Regions from separate parts of the Vibrio sp. NH-UV-68 genome, predicted to be linked through region 2. Evidence: predicted binding sites of a transcription regulator. Region 2 holds the regulator's gene; each other region holds the start of a gene.
What was found. Region 2 encodes CRP, which controls carbon source genes, mostly activating them, when cyclic AMP is high. Its sites were predicted from a motif close to TGTGANNNNNNTCACA; they were not measured.
Positions count from the first base shown of each region.

Region 1: ViNHUV68_RS11955 (CTP synthase) is a predicted target of CRP. The motif match lies at 2,883-2,898, and genes of this name have one in related genera.
Region 3: udp (uridine phosphorylase) is a predicted target of CRP. The motif match lies at 2,872-2,887, and genes of this name have one in related genera.

Region 1 covers NZ_CP134975.1:2,620,111-2,625,208, forward strand. The annotation lists gene eno (phosphopyruvate hydratase) at 1-1,079, opposite strand, end outside; gene ViNHUV68_RS11955 (CTP synthase) at 1,157-2,797, opposite strand; gene mazG (nucleoside triphosphate pyrophosphohydrolase) at 3,011-3,808, opposite strand; gene relA (GTP diphosphokinase) at 4,016-5,098, opposite strand, start outside.
Region 2 covers NZ_CP134975.1:241,922-247,019, reverse strand. The annotation lists gene ViNHUV68_RS01110 (hydrolase) at 1-562, shown strand, start outside; gene ViNHUV68_RS01105 (YheU family protein) at 606-818, shown strand; gene ViNHUV68_RS01100 (phosphoribulokinase) at 909-1,778, shown strand; gene crp (cAMP-activated global transcriptional regulator CRP) at 2,022-2,654, shown strand; gene ViNHUV68_RS01090 (DUF1338 domain-containing protein) at 2,860-3,651, opposite strand; gene astD (succinylglutamate-semialdehyde dehydrogenase) at 3,814-5,098, opposite strand, start outside.
Region 3 covers NZ_CP134975.1:2,241,945-2,247,042, reverse strand. The annotation lists gene ViNHUV68_RS10120 (CBS domain-containing protein) at 1-277, shown strand, start outside; gene ViNHUV68_RS10115 (zinc/cadmium/mercury/lead-transporting ATPase) at 439-2,736, shown strand; gene udp (uridine phosphorylase) at 2,991-3,749, shown strand; gene ViNHUV68_RS10105 (substrate-binding periplasmic protein) at 3,820-4,584, opposite strand; gene ViNHUV68_RS10100 (hypothetical protein) at 4,731-5,098, opposite strand, start outside.

The sequences.
Region 1 (5,098 bases), 770 kb from region 2:
GCCATCTTGATTGCAGCTAGAGTCTCAGTTAGTGAACCGATTTGGTTGAACTTGATAAGGATAGAGTTAGCTACGCCTTTCTCGATGCCTTGAGCAAGGATCTTAGTGTTAGTAACGAATAGATCGTCACCCACTAGTTGAAGCTTGTCGCCCATAAGTTCAGTTTGGTGCTTGAAGCCATCCCAATCTGACTCGTCAAGACCGTCTTCGATAGATACGATTGGGTATTGGTTCGCAAGGTCTTGTAGGTAGAAGTTAAACTCTTCAGAAGTGAAGATTTTGCCTTCGCCTTTCATGTTGTAGTTGCCAGCTTCTTTGTCGTAGAACTCAGATGCTGCACAGTCCATCGCTAGAGTAACGTCTTTACCTAGTACGTAACCAGCTGCTTCTACCGCTTCTTTGATTGCTGCTAGAGCAGCCGCGTTAGATTCTAGGTTAGGAGCGAAACCACCTTCATCACCAACAGCTGTGCTTAGGCCTTTAGCTTTAAGAACTTTAGCTAGGTTGTGGAATACTTCAGCACCGATACGTAGCGCTTCTTTAAGAGTCTTAGCACCAACTGGTTGGATCATGAACTCTTGGATATCAACGTTGTTATCAGCGTGCTCACCACCGTTGATGATGTTCATCATTGGTAGAGGCATAGAGAACTGACCAGCAGTACCGTTTAGCTCAGCGATGTGCTCGTATAAAGGCATGCCTTTAGCAGCAGCTGCTGCTTTAGCGTTTGCTAGAGAAACCGCTAGGATTGCGTTAGCGCCGAACTTAGATTTGTTTTCAGTACCGTCTAGGTCAATCATTACTGCGTCGATTGCAGCTTGATCTTTCGCGTCTTTACCCACTAGAGCTTCTGCGATAGCGCCGTTAACTGCTTCAACAGCTTTAAGAACACCTTTACCTAGGAAACGAGCTTTGTCGCCGTCACGTAGCTCAAGAGCTTCACGTGAACCAGTTGATGCGCCAGATGGAGCAGCAGCCATACCTACGAAACCGCCTTCTAGGTGTACTTCAGCTTCTACTGTTGGGTTACCACGTGAATCAATAATTTCACGACCTAGAACTTTAACGATCTTAGACATTGAATGTTTCCTTCTCGTTGAATATATAATGTCAAAATTAAAGGCAGCAGCACAACTAACGCTACTGTCTGTATTCCTTACTTCTCTAATTCGCCGCGTTGGTAATCACCAGCCGCTTTAACGAAACCTGCAAATAGCGGGTGGCCATCGCGAGGTGTTGAAGTGAACTCTGGGTGGAATTGAGCTGCTACAAACCAAGGGTGAGCTGGATTCTCAATCACTTCTACCAATTTCTTGTCTGCAGAAAGGCCTGATACTTTTAAGCCTGCTTTTTCAATCTGTGGACGAAGATTATTGTTCACTTCATAACGGTGGCGATGACGCTCATGGATTGTCGCGCTACCGTAAAGTTCACGTGCTTTGGTACCTTTTTCAAGGTGACATAGCTGCGAACCAAGACGCATAGTACCACCCAAGTCTGACTTCTCAGTACGTTCTTCAACGTTACCTGTCTCGTCAACCCATTCAGTGATTAGACCAACCACTGGGTACTTAGTTTCTTTATTAAATTCTGTTGAGTGTGCACCTTCCATACCCGCAACATTACGTGCGTATTCGATCAGTGCCACTTGCATACCTAGACAGATACCTAAGTAAGGGACTTTGTTTTCACGTGCATATTGTGCCGCTAGGATCTTGCCTTCTACCCCACGGTCACCAAAACCACCAGGAACAAGAATCGCATCTAAACCGTCAAGCAGTTCTACGCCTTTGCTTTCTAGATCTTGCGAGTCCACATACTTAATCTTCACACTTAAACGGTTTTTCAGACCTGCGTGTTTCAGTGCTTCGTTAACCGATTTGTAGGCATCTGGCAGCTCAATATACTTACCAACCATACCAATCGTCACTTCAGCCGTTGGATTAGCTTCTTCATAGATAACCTGTTCCCATTCAGACAGGTTCGCTTCTGGAGCCGTAATACCAAAACGGGTACAAACGAGATCATCAAGCCCTTGAGACTTAATCAACTGTGGGATCTTGTAGATTGAATCTACGTCCTTCATTGAGATAACCGCTTTTTCTGGAACATTACAGAATAGAGCGATTTTCTTACGTTCGTTAGCCGGGATCACACGGTCGCTACGACACACTAGGATGTCAGGCTGAATACCGATAGAAAGCAGTTCTTTTACTGAGTGCTGAGTAGGCTTAGTTTTTACTTCGCCTGCTGCGGCCAGGTAAGGGACAAGAGTCAGGTGCATAAACATCGCACGCTCACGGCCAAGCTCTACCGCTAGTTGGCGAATCGCTTCCATGAATGGCAGTGATTCAATATCACCAACGGTGCCGCCCACTTCGACGATAGCAACGTCATGGCCTTCTGAACCTGCGATAACACGATCTTTGATTGCGTTAGTGATATGAGGAATTACCTGAATGGTAGCGCCTAGATAATCACCACGACGCTCTTTACGAAGAACGTCAGCGTAAACACGACCAGCTGTGAAGTTGTTGCGCTTAGTCATCTTGGTGCGGATGAAACGCTCATAGTGACCTAGGTCAAGATCAGTTTCAGCGCCATCTTCCGTAACGAACACTTCACCATGTTGAGTTGGGCTCATTGTGCCTGGATCAACGTTGATGTAAGGGTCAAGCTTCATCATAGTCACTTTAAGACCACGAGCTTCTAAAATAGCCGCAAGAGATGCTGCTGCAATACCTTTACCTAGAGAGGATACAACCCCGCCAGTAACAAAAATGTAATTTGTCGTCATGTTTAACCTGAAATTGGTTGAATGAGGGAAAATGGATTTCTTCTGGACGGGATATAAATATACCAGAAGCCCCTATCCGCCACAACGTGAAATCTATCACACTGCAATTTTTTATTTTTTGCTTCAAATCAAACTGCGCGTAGAGAAAACGGACATCGAGATATTGTTCTGAGTCACATTTGACTCAGATGCCGCTTTAGCTAATTACGCTATTCACTTTAGCTCATCCTGCTTCACTTGCTGCCAATACTCTTCCAATTGCTCCAATGTACAATCGTTTAATTGTCGTCCGGATTGATCGACTTTATGCTCAATTTCACGAAACCGTCGGGTAAATTTAAGATTAGCCTTAGCCAACGCAACTTCTGGGTTTTTCCCCAAATGACGGGCTAAATTGACCGTAGCAAAGAGCAAGTCCCCGACCTCAAGTTCGACTTTTTCTTCATCAGGCGTCACTTGCAATGCTTCGTCCAACACCTCTTCAATCTCTTCTTGAACCTTATCCGCAACAGGACCAATCGTCGGCCAATCAAAACCATATTTGGCGACTTTCTTTTGTATCTTTGTAGCACGTGAAAGTGCCGGTAAAGAGACTGGTATAGAGTCTAGAATACTTTGCTGCGTTTTGCCTGCTTGTGCTTTCTCTTTGGCTTTTTCCGCTTCCCAGTTAGCATTGATTTGCTCGTCGTTTTCAAACTCAACATCAGAAAAAACATGCGGATGACGACGAGTAAGCTTTTCATTCACCGTCTCAACAACCTGCGAAAAATCAAACAAGTCTTGCTCTTTAGCTAACTGGCTGTAAAAGATCACTTGAAACAACAAATCACCGAGTTCTTCTTTTAAGTTGGGCCAATCTCGATTTTGAATGGCATCCACCACCTCGTAGGTCTCTTCGATGGTGTGCGGAACGATGGTGTCAAAGGTTTGTTTTAAGTCCCAAGGGCAACCGCTTTCTGGGTCACGCAACTTCGCCATGATTTGTTCTAACTGTTCAATTGGATGACTCATTTTTTGTTCCTTTAAACCTTTCTATCTAAAGAAAAAGGTGAGCGGCCAAAACCACTCACCTTTTTATACGTTGATCAATTCTCTAAATAATTGAAGCTGTAGCTAGGCGGCAAGCGAGCGAGCGAGACTCCTGAGCATAGCTCGTCTATGTGATGGAGCGAGTGAGCGCAGGCAACAACGCTATCAGCTTCAAGTATGACGAGAATTTTAGCCGAGGCGTTTAACCGTCATGACATCCTTAATCTGCTCGACACGCTTAGACACTCGTGAGAACACTTCCAAGTTAGTGACTTCCAATCCAAAGTCCATGATGGCCAGCTGTCGACGATAATCAACTCGGTTCTTCATGCTGGTCACTTTGATCTTTTCATTGGCAAACAGCGTGGTGATATCTTTAAGTAGACCACTGCGCTCCATCGCTTCAATCCGCACCGTTAAGATGTATGATCCGACAAAACCACTGCCCCATACTGTATCAATGATACGCTCTGGCGCATGATGGCGCAGTTCCTCTAGCTGTTCACAATCACTACGGTGAACAGAGATACCTCGACCTTGAGTGATGTAACCTGAAATCTCGTCGCCAGGAATCGGCTGACAGCAACGAGCAAGGTGGGTCATTAAGTTATCGACCCCTTCAACCACGACCGCATCTTTCTTCGGACGACTGTGCGTAGGCGCTTTATTGCCCGCTTCTTGCAGTTTTTGAAGCGCTTGCTTATCTTCTTCTTCCGCTGTTGGCTTATTCACTAAAGCATTAATGTGGTTAATGATCTGGTTAATACGCAAATCACCACTGCCGATGCCAACATACAACTCGTCGGCACTATTGACGTTAAAGCGCTTCAATGCATATTGCTGAGCATCTTTAAAGGTTGCGCCAATTTTGCTCAATTCCGCTTCTAAGATCTCGCGCCCTGCTTCGAGGTTTTTCTCGCGCGATTGCTTACGGAACCATGCATTGATCTTGGCACGTGCGCGACCGGAGGTGACAAAGCCCATTGACGGGTTCAACCAGTCTCGCGAAGGGTTCGGCTCTTTGGAGGTAATGATCTCAACTTGATCGCCCATCTGCAGCTTGTGGGTAAACGGGACGATGCGCCCTGCTACCTTAGCTCCAATACAGCGATGACCCACTTCGGAGTGGATATGGTATGCAAAGTCGAGTGGCGTTGCGCCCATCGGCAAATCGACCACATCGCCGCGCGGCGTAAAGGCATAAACACGATCATCAAACACTTGGCTGCGAAGCTCATCAAGCATCTCACCCGAATCGGACATCTCTTCTTG
Region 2 (5,098 bases):
CATCTCTTTAGGCGGCAATATGTTGGCCAACTATCTGGCTCAATATCGAGATGAACCACTGCTTGATGCGGCAACCATCGTCTCAGCGCCATTAGATTTATCCTCTTGTTCAAAGCGCATCGAGCAAGGCTTTTCTAAGCTGTACAAAAACTACTTACTCGCTTCGCTGAAAAAGAGCGCGCTACAAAAACATCATCTGTTAAAAGGCGAGCTTGGCCTTAGTTACCAACATATCAAGCGAGTCACTAAACTGTATGAGTTTGATGATCTGATCACCGCACCACTGCACGGGTTTAAAGATGCCCAAGACTACTACCAGCAGTGTTCAGGTATTCATCGCCTCAAACAGATTCAGCTGCCAACCCAGATTATTCATGCCAAAGACGATCCGTTTATGACCGAGGCGGTCATTCCTAAATACGTGCTGCCAGAAAACATCGACTATCGGCTTTTTGACCAAGGCGGACATGTCGGATTTGTCAGCGGCAGCGCACTCAAACCGCGCTTTTGGCTTGAAGAGGCTCTGCCCGCCTACTATCAAAGTTTGGCAGTTTCAGCATAATCGCGCCTTATTCCATTTCCGAGCATAAAGTAACGAGGTATTTATGATCGTTCCATGGCAACAAATCGATCCACAAACGCTAGACAATCTTATCCGTGAGTTCATCTTGCGTGAAGGCACAGATTACGGCGATGTGGAAATTTCTCTGCAAGACAAAATCGACCAAATCAAAACCCAGCTTGAATCCGGCGAGGCCGTTGTGGTTTTTTCAGAGCTGCATGAAACGGTTGATATTCAACTCAGACGCCAACTTTAGCTTTTAAAGCACATCATACCGTGACGCTAAGTTAAAGCATGGTATAGTGGTAAGCGTATACAGGATGGTTATTTACAGACAAGGTTTGTCATGTCAGCAAAACACCCAATTATTGCCGTAACTGGTTCCTCCGGAGCTGGAACGACAACAACATCAGAAGCGTTCCGTAAAATGTTCAACATGATGAGCATTAAACCCGCTTGGATTGAAGGGGATAGCTTCCACCGTTTTACCCGTCCAGAGATGGACGTCGAAATACGCAAAGCACGTGAACAAGGTCGCCACATCAGCTACTTTGGCCCACAAGCGAATGATTTTGGTGCCATCGCCGAGTTCTTTCGTAAGTATGGCCAAGAAGGGATAGGCCAGATGCGTCGTTACCTGCATACCTTCGATGAAGCAGTGCCTTATAATCAAATGCCCGGCACCTTCACCCCTTGGCAAGATCTTCCGGAAAATTCAGACGTTCTCTTTTATGAAGGTTTGCACGGTGGCGTGGTCGATGGTGAAGTCAACGTCGCGCAACATGTCGATTTCCTAATTGGAATGGTGCCGATCGTCAACTTAGAGTGGATTCAAAAGTTTGTTCGTGATACTCGCGATCGCGGCCACTCACGAGAAGCGGTGATGGATTCGATTGTTCGTTCAATGGACGACTATCTGAACTACATTACTCCGCAGTTTTCGCGCACCCACATTAACTTTCAACGTGTCCCTACGGTCGACACCTCCAACCCGCTCAACGCTAAAGGCATTCCAAGTTTAGATGAGAGTTTTGTCGTCATTCGATTACGTGGTATCAAGAATGTCGACTTCCCTTATTTACTCGCCATGATTGATGGCTCATTTATGTCACGCCATAACACACTGGTTGTGCCAGGCGGTAAAATGAGTTTCGCCATGGAGCTAATTGTCAGGCCGATCCTGCAACAATTAATTGAAACTGGAAAAATTGGCTAGAGCTCACAGCTAAAACACGATTACTTTTCATACCGTGATCATGTGCACATTTTTGTATAGTAAAACCTTATCCGGACCCGATTAAAATCAAGAAATCGTTTTCGAAAAAGGATACTATTTGTTACCGAAACACAAGTTGGCTTGCAGCATTTATAAAGTGCTCTTATCCTAGCAAGTCTTAATCTAAGGCTTAGCTACAACATGGAAAGCAGCAAGCATACCCTGCAGAGGAAGTGAGATATTATGGTTCTAGGTAAACCTCAAACCGATCCAACATTAGAATGGTTTCTTTCACATTGTCATATTCATAAGTACCCATCAAAAAGCACGCTGATCCATGCGGGCGAAAAAGCAGAAACTTTGTACTACATCGTAAAAGGTTCTGTGGCGGTACTTATCAAGGATGAAGAAGGTAAAGAAATGATTCTTTCTTACCTCAACCAAGGCGACTTTATTGGCGAACTTGGCTTGTTCGAAGAAGATCAAGAACGTACCGCATGGGTTCGAGCAAAATCTCCTTGTGAAGTCGCGGAGATTTCATTCAAGAAATTCCGTCAGCTAATTCAAGTTAACCCAGACATCTTAATGCGTCTGTCAGCGCAAATGGCAAGTCGTCTACAAGTGACAAGCCAAAAAGTCGGTGACCTTGCGTTCCTAGACGTTACTGGCCGTATCGCGCAAACGCTACTTAACCTTGCAAAACAACCTGATGCGATGACTCACCCAGACGGTATGCAAATCAAGATCACTCGTCAGGAAATCGGCCAAATTGTTGGCTGTTCTCGTGAGACTGTAGGTCGTATCTTGAAGATGCTTGAAGAGCAAAACTTAATTTCTGCCCACGGCAAAACTATTGTTGTGTACGGCACACGTTAATCTCAATTAACGTTTAGAAATGTTAAAAGCCATCAATGTTTCCATTGATGGCTTTTTATTTTTTTGGACTCATGTCATTCCAGAAGTAACGGACAAGCTCTACGGAATCTGGGCTTTGAGTGTGTGGTGATTAGATTCTGAATCACGCTCGTGCCTCGCTGTTTAGAATGACACTGGCTATCACGACTTATTGATAGCAGAATGACTAGCCATTCGTACTCTCGAAAATCTTATCAGCTGATGCCGCAACAAACCCCGGGTAAAGTTCACCATTGCTCATCGGATAGCGCTTAGCAAACTCATAGAAACCGCCCGGTATCACTTGAGCGCCATCGGCAAAGTCGACCGACACTTTGTCAGCCATGGTCGACGATTGCTCAAGAAGTACTTCTGGAGAGCCTTTCACTTCACCGCCAAATTCATTAATAGTGAAGCCCGATTGACGCAAATGGTCATTGACCGCCGTCACTTCATCAAATGCCTTCAACTGATTAACGCTGACAGTAAAATGATTGGCACCATATCCATGCGCGGCCAGCCATGAGGCATACTCACTCTCAGTCGCAAGCGTTTGATAATCGGCAAAACTTAAATCCCATAAACGCCCACCATACAAGAACTCATGACCTTTTAGCTTACTGTGATCCAATTGCTCAACCAGCTTAGCCACGATCGTTTGCAGCGACTCAGAACACTCTTCTACTTTCAACTCACTGATAAAGACCTTAGGCTGTTTTGGGTCAGGATGTTCAAAGTGTTTAGCCACCAGCTTTTTACTTTCAAACAGGTAGTCACCACACGGCGTATAACCGATATCCAAAAATGGCTGCGCTAGCGTTGCAATGCCCAAAGGCGCAACATTAAACGTTCGCAGCGCAATATGATCGTTGATCAATGCTTCGTCTTCTTGCAGCAATTGATGCACTTTTTCAGCAGATGGACACAAGCGTTGAATATAGTCATTCCATAACGATTGGAATAAAACATCTGGCGTCATAACGCCTCCTTGTTGGGGTTGTTTACGTTGTGAGTATCAATAAAAAAAGGCTATCGGACCGACATGTCCAGCGAGTCAATCCGATAGCCTTGAGCCTGTGACGTTGTAGGCCCCGATATCGGGGCAACAAGGGAATCCCTTATTATTAATATTATTATGGAGTTACAGTTCAACACCTGGGCTCAACGTCGCGGGAAGCACGGTCGCCTCCCCTTCCATTGAAGCCATAGGGTAAGCGCAGTAATCCGCGGCGTAAAAAGCACTAGGGCGCAAATTACCTGACGCACCCGGACCGCCAAATGGCGCGTCACCGCTTGCTCCCGTAAGTTGACGATTACGGTTAACAATCCCAGCACGAATATGATCGACAAAATAATCCCACTCGCTATCTTGGGTTGAGACTAAGCCTGCAGACAGACCAAAACGGGTATCGTTGGCAAGCTCGACCGCTTGTTCAAGCGTCTGATAACGAACCAGTTGCAGAAGTGGACCAAAGTACTCTTCATCTGGCAGTTGCTCAATCGCCGTCGCGTCAATGATGCCAGGAGAAACAAACGCCGCTTCGCCCGCTTTCGCTTCCACTAAGCTTACGCCACCAAGCTGTTGTAAATTCGCTTGGGCATTGAGAATAAAGTCTGCGGCCGCTTTAGAAATTTGTGGACCCATAAAAGGGGCAGGTTCAGCGAATGGCTGATCAACACGAATTTTCTGCGTAGCTTCGACCAACTTGCTAACTAGGATATCGCCTTTTTCACCAACCGGAACATACAGTCGACGAGCACAGGTACAGCGTTGACCAGCACTGATGAAAGCTGACTGGATAATGGTGTAAACCGTCGCATCAACCTCACCATAATGTTCAGAGATTACCATCGGGTTATTGCCGCCCATCTCTAGTGCCAACATCTTATCCGGTTGACCAGCAAATTGGCGATGCAAGATATGCCCCGTATTAGCACTGCCGGTAAACAGCACGCCATCGATACCTTTGGCGTCAGCAAGCGCAATACCGGTCTCTTTGGCGCCTTGAACTAGGTTGATAACCCCTTTAGGCAGGCCGGCTTGCTCCCAAAGCTTCATGGCAAACTCACCGGTTAACGGCGTTTGCTCAGAAGGTTTAAATACCACGGTATTACCCGCAAGCAGCGCTGGGACAATGTGACCATTAGGTAAGTGGCCTGGAAAGTTATACGGACCAAATACCGCCATCACCCCCAGCGGACGGTGGCGCAGTACAATTTGATTGCCCGCCGCTTCACGCTGTGACTCACCAGTACGCTCGTGGTAAGCACGGATCGAAATCGCAATTTTTCCGGCCATTGCTGCCGCTTCAGTGCGCGTTTCCCAAATCGGTTTACCCGTTTCTTTGGCAATGATTTCAGCGATATGTTCGCTGTTGTTTTTTACTTGTTGTGCAAAGGCCAGTACCACGGCTTCACGTTCTGCG
Region 3 (5,098 bases), 1.1 Mb from region 2:
TGTCGGCTTTTTATCAGGACAGGATCTGCTCGAAAAACTCATTAACGTCAGTTACTACTGTCAAGACAGCCACACTGTCGCCGATTGTATGCACCCTGAGGTGTTGTCTGTGACATCTGAAACGTCAATTATCGAGTTGGCGGATATGATGCGAGTGGGGAAACCTAAAGTCTATCCGGTTATTGATAGTGGCAGACTAGTGGGAATTATTACTCGTCGGGATGTTTTGCGCGCAATTGGTAAAAACATCAACGATTGCTTTAAACATCCTGTGTGACAAATCCAATTAACAGTGACAAGAGGTGTGTCCTACACCTCTTTTTTTGTTAGCGATATTGATTGGCAAACGCATCCGTTGTGAAAGTGACAGAAAAAGTTTGACCTTGGAGTAGACTCTAAGGTTTAGACTTAAGGTGTACAATGAATGGAGACAAATCTATGTGCACAAAACATCATGCATGCCGCTCACAAAAAATCGCGGTCAAACCTTCACAAACGGGTGGTTGTTCTGGTCTCAACAAGGCGTCTATAACCATCTCTGACGTGATCACGCCAGAGTCTGATTGCTGCAGCTCAACTGATTGTGGCAGTGGCGGCGACCCTTCCGATGAGGAAAGTGAGTCCAGTCGCGCCGGCCTATTAACCTATCGCTGGAAGATTGAAGGGATGGACTGTCCATCTTGCGCACGAAAAGTCGAAACCGCAGTTACACGCGTTGAGGGCGTAATCAGTGCCAAGGTCTTATTTGCGACCGAAAAACTGATCATTGAAACCGAACATGCCGATGTGGTTACGCAAGTAGAGAGCGCCATTATTGATAGCGGTTTTTCTTTTGCCACTAACCAACAGCCTCAAAGCACCCCGTCAGCGTCACGTTGGCCATCGGTGATAAAACACAACACCCAGATTTTGGCGATTGCTTTGGCGATGATAATTGCTGCAATCATGCAACCTATTTCCCCTCAATTAAGCCACGGTTTATTCGTGTTCACTTGTTTGGCTGGGCTTTATCCCATCGGACGCAAAGCTATTACTTTAGCTAAGTCAGGTACACCATTCTCTATTGAAACCTTGATGAGTGTTGCGGCACTCGGCGCGTTATATCTGGGAGAAACGGTCGAGGCGGCAATGGTGTTGCTGCTGTTTTTGATTGGTGAGCGCCTTGAAGCTTTTGCTGCTTCGCGGGCCCGCAGTGGAGTTAAGGCACTGATGGCGTTAGTGCCAGAAAATGCCACGAAAATAGTTAATGGTCAGCGAACCTTGGTTGGCGTCAGTGAATTACAACCTAGCGATATTATCGAAGTATCACCGGGTGGAAGACTGCCAGCCGACGGACGCTTGATTGAAGGAACGGCCAGTTTTGATGAAAGTGCGTTGACAGGGGAGTCGATACCTGTCGAGCGGGGGCAAGGTGATGCGGTCATTGCTGGCGCCGTTGTGGTTGATAAAGTGGTGCGATTGGCTGTGACATCAAAACAAGGTGAGAACGCGATAGACCGGATTCTTCATTTGATTGAAGAGGCGGAATCACGTAAAGCACCACTTGAACGTTTCCTTGATAAGTTCAGTCGCTGGTACACACCGTTAATGATGCTGGTGGCGCTTATTGTGATTATTATGCCGCCCCTTGTGTTTGCTCAGTCTTGGGAAACTTGGATCTACCGTGGTTTGGCACTGCTGTTAATTGCCTGTCCATGCGCACTGGTGATCTCCACACCTGCGGCGATTACCTCTGGCTTAGCGGCGGCCGCGCGTCGTGGTGCTTTGATTAAAGGGGGGGCGGCATTAGAACAATTAGGCCAAATTGAAACCGTGGCCTTTGATAAAACGGGCACCTTAACGCAAGGCAAACCTCAAGTGACTGATGTGATCGGTCTTAGTGGTTGGTCGTCAGAGTCTGTGCTTGAAAAAGTCGCAGCGATTGAAGTTGGCTCTAGTCATCCATTGGCGATTTCTGTGGTTGAAAAAGCGAAACAATGTGGACTTAAGATCGTTGAAGCAGAGCACAAACAAGCGTTGGTTGGCAGTGGCGTTCGCGGTGTTATCGATGGGGTTGACTATCAAGTTCTCGCACCTAGTCGGATTCAGGTCAAGGTGAGCAACACGATAACAACGCAAATAGAACAACTTGAAGCACAAGGAAAAACGGTGGTGGTCGCTTTGCAAGCAACTGACATTATTGGTTTGGTTGCGTGGCAAGACACGTTGCGAGAAGACTCGTACCAAGCGGTGAGTGCGTTAAAGGCTCTGGGTATTAATTCGATTATGCTCACGGGTGATAACACGCGTAGCGCTGATGCGGTAAGCGCCATGATTGGCATTGATTATAAGGCGGAGCTACTGCCTCAAGATAAAGTGACTTACGTTGAGCAACTGAGCAAAGACGTCAATGTTGCGATGGTGGGCGATGGGATTAATGATGCACCAGCGATGAAAGCCGCTCATATAGGTATCGCAATGGGTGGAGGAACCGATGTCGCTTTAGAAACGGCCGATGCCGCCCTGACGCATAATCGATTAACTGAGCTGGCGGGTATGATTGAACTATCACGCGCTACTGTGGCGATTATTCGACAGAACATAGCGCTAGCGCTCGGCCTTAAAGGCGTCTTCTTGGTGACAAGTTTGCTGGGTATTACCGGGTTGTGGGTTGCGGTATTAGCTGACAGCGGGGCGACCGCTATTGTCACGCTCAATGCATTACGCTTGTTGAAATTTAACTCGAAACAGGTTTAATCCATCTACACTGACAATGGCCCTTGCCTCTATGACGTGAGGGCTGTTTTTTATGCAACTACCTTACTCGGTTTGCTTAAAAGTGTGATGCAAACCGATTTTACGTGCAATGTTGATATTTGTTGCGCTCATTGTTGTGATTGGTGTCACTATAAGAGTTTGGTTTGTTAGTTAAAGTATAACCGTACCCGATGAATTTAAGAGCGTAAAAGTCGAACAAACGACGGTGCTACGCCACAATAAGGAGCTCCCCTATGTCTCAAGCTGTATTCCACCTTGGTGTTACTGAATCTGATCTTGCTGGTGCTACATTAGCGATTATTCCTGGTGATCCAGCGCGTGTACAAAAGATTGCTGAAGAGATGGAAAATCCAGTATTTCTTGCTAGTCACCGTGAGTACACTCTCTACCGTGCAGAGCTAGACGGTAAGCCTGTTGTGGTTTGTTCTACTGGTATCGGTGGCCCGTCAACATCAATTGCTGTTGAAGAGCTTGCTCAGCTTGGTGTGCGTACTTTCTTACGTGTTGGTACCACTGGTGCGATTCAGTCACACGTGAATGTCGGTGATATGATTGTGACGACGGGATCAGTTCGCCTTGACGGTGCGAGTCTTCACTTTGCGCCGATGGAATTCCCTGCTGTGGCAGATTTTGAAATTGCAACCGCAATGAAAGCCGCAGTAGAAGAATCAGGGGCAACAGTACACATGGGTGTGACGGCATCTAGTGATACGTTCTACCCTGGTCAAGAGCGTTACGATACTTTCTCTGGCCGCGTTGTGAAGCGTTTCCAAGGGTCGATGCAAGAGTGGCAAGACATGGGTGTGCTGAACTTCGAAATGGAATCAGCAACCTTACTTACCATGTGTGCAAGCTCTGGCCTTAAAGCGGGTTGTGTTGCAGGGGTTATCATCAACCGTACCCAGAAAGAGATTCCAGATCATGCCACGTTGAAAGAAACAGAAGCACGCTCAATCAAAGTGGTGGTTGAAGCGGCTCGTAAAATGTTATAAGCAACGTTTAGCACATATAAAAACCTCGCTTTGGCGAGGTTTTTTGCTTTTAATCAAGGCTAATAGCCAGTTATTCGTTGCTACTTACTGGCTCTACTCGGCTATTATCGAGCATGATTTTTTGGTACTCGCCACTGGCATAGAGCGTTTTCATTCCTTGGGAAAATACGTCAATTAGCATTTCACTGCGGGCAGAATTTTGTTTGGAAAATAGAATCGTCATTTCATCTTCAAATATCGGCTTATCGTCGACTTTTATCAGAGCGGCTTCGTCTTGTGAGAGGGTATTTTTTATCAGATATTTACCGCGAATAGCGCCAGTGGGGTAGGCGTCTATCCGTCGTTTGACCAGTTTGGCAAAATTGGTTTCTTCATCAATGGACACCATTTGCGTTATACCGGCTTGGTTTAAGTAAAAAAGCGGTTGGTAGTCTTGGGTTGCCCCGATGGTATAATTATTTAAATCGGTTAATTGTTGCCAAGAAAAGTTAACCTCAAGGTGATAAAAGAACACCACGGTCTGAGTAAAAACGGCTTCCGAGTAAAGAAACAGTTTGCTACGTTCTGAATTGCGTATCCATGGAAATGTCCCATCATATTTCCCCTCACTGGCTAGTTTGAAAGAGCGAGACCATGGAAAATAATCTAATTGCACCTGATAGCCTTGGCTCTCAAAGGCTTTGACAACAACCCGCTGCGCAACTTGTTGTTCAGGATCATTCGATGAACTGGTATATGGCGGCCACTCGCCAATCGCAAATCTAACCACCTTATCTTGCGCTATAATGGCAGTGCTAAAGATCAACGTGCTAATTACGATCAGTAGTTGTGTCATGACGGTTCCAACCTAGAAAACTTAGTACTAATTCTAGTTTATGACACCATATTTAGCTTTATTAAGACGGAATGTTATGGCTAAGAGAGAACGGCTCGCTCCGAGAGCCGTATTCACTGACAACTTACCGCTATCGTGCCGTTGGGTTAACTAAATGCGATTTTAGGTAATGGCTGATAGAGGTTTTCAGTCATGTCTGACAACATTTGGTCATAGACTTGTGAGATAACCAACGAGATATCCGTCGCGAGTTGATACAAGTCTTCATTGCTGAGCGTGAGATCGTCACAGGCATTGATCTCAGTTAACGTGTGCATTGCCTTAGAGCTTAGTGGCGACGCAACTGACAAGGGGCTTATGATCGACAACTGATTCAGCTTTCGACGCATCTTATCGCAGTAGTATTTGACGCGCAGCATGCCTTCAGCATCATTTGAGTCCTGAATGGAAATCCGCAATTGTGTCAGTACTTCCATGCTATCGAGGACCTGCTGCCAGTTCATATGATACTCAT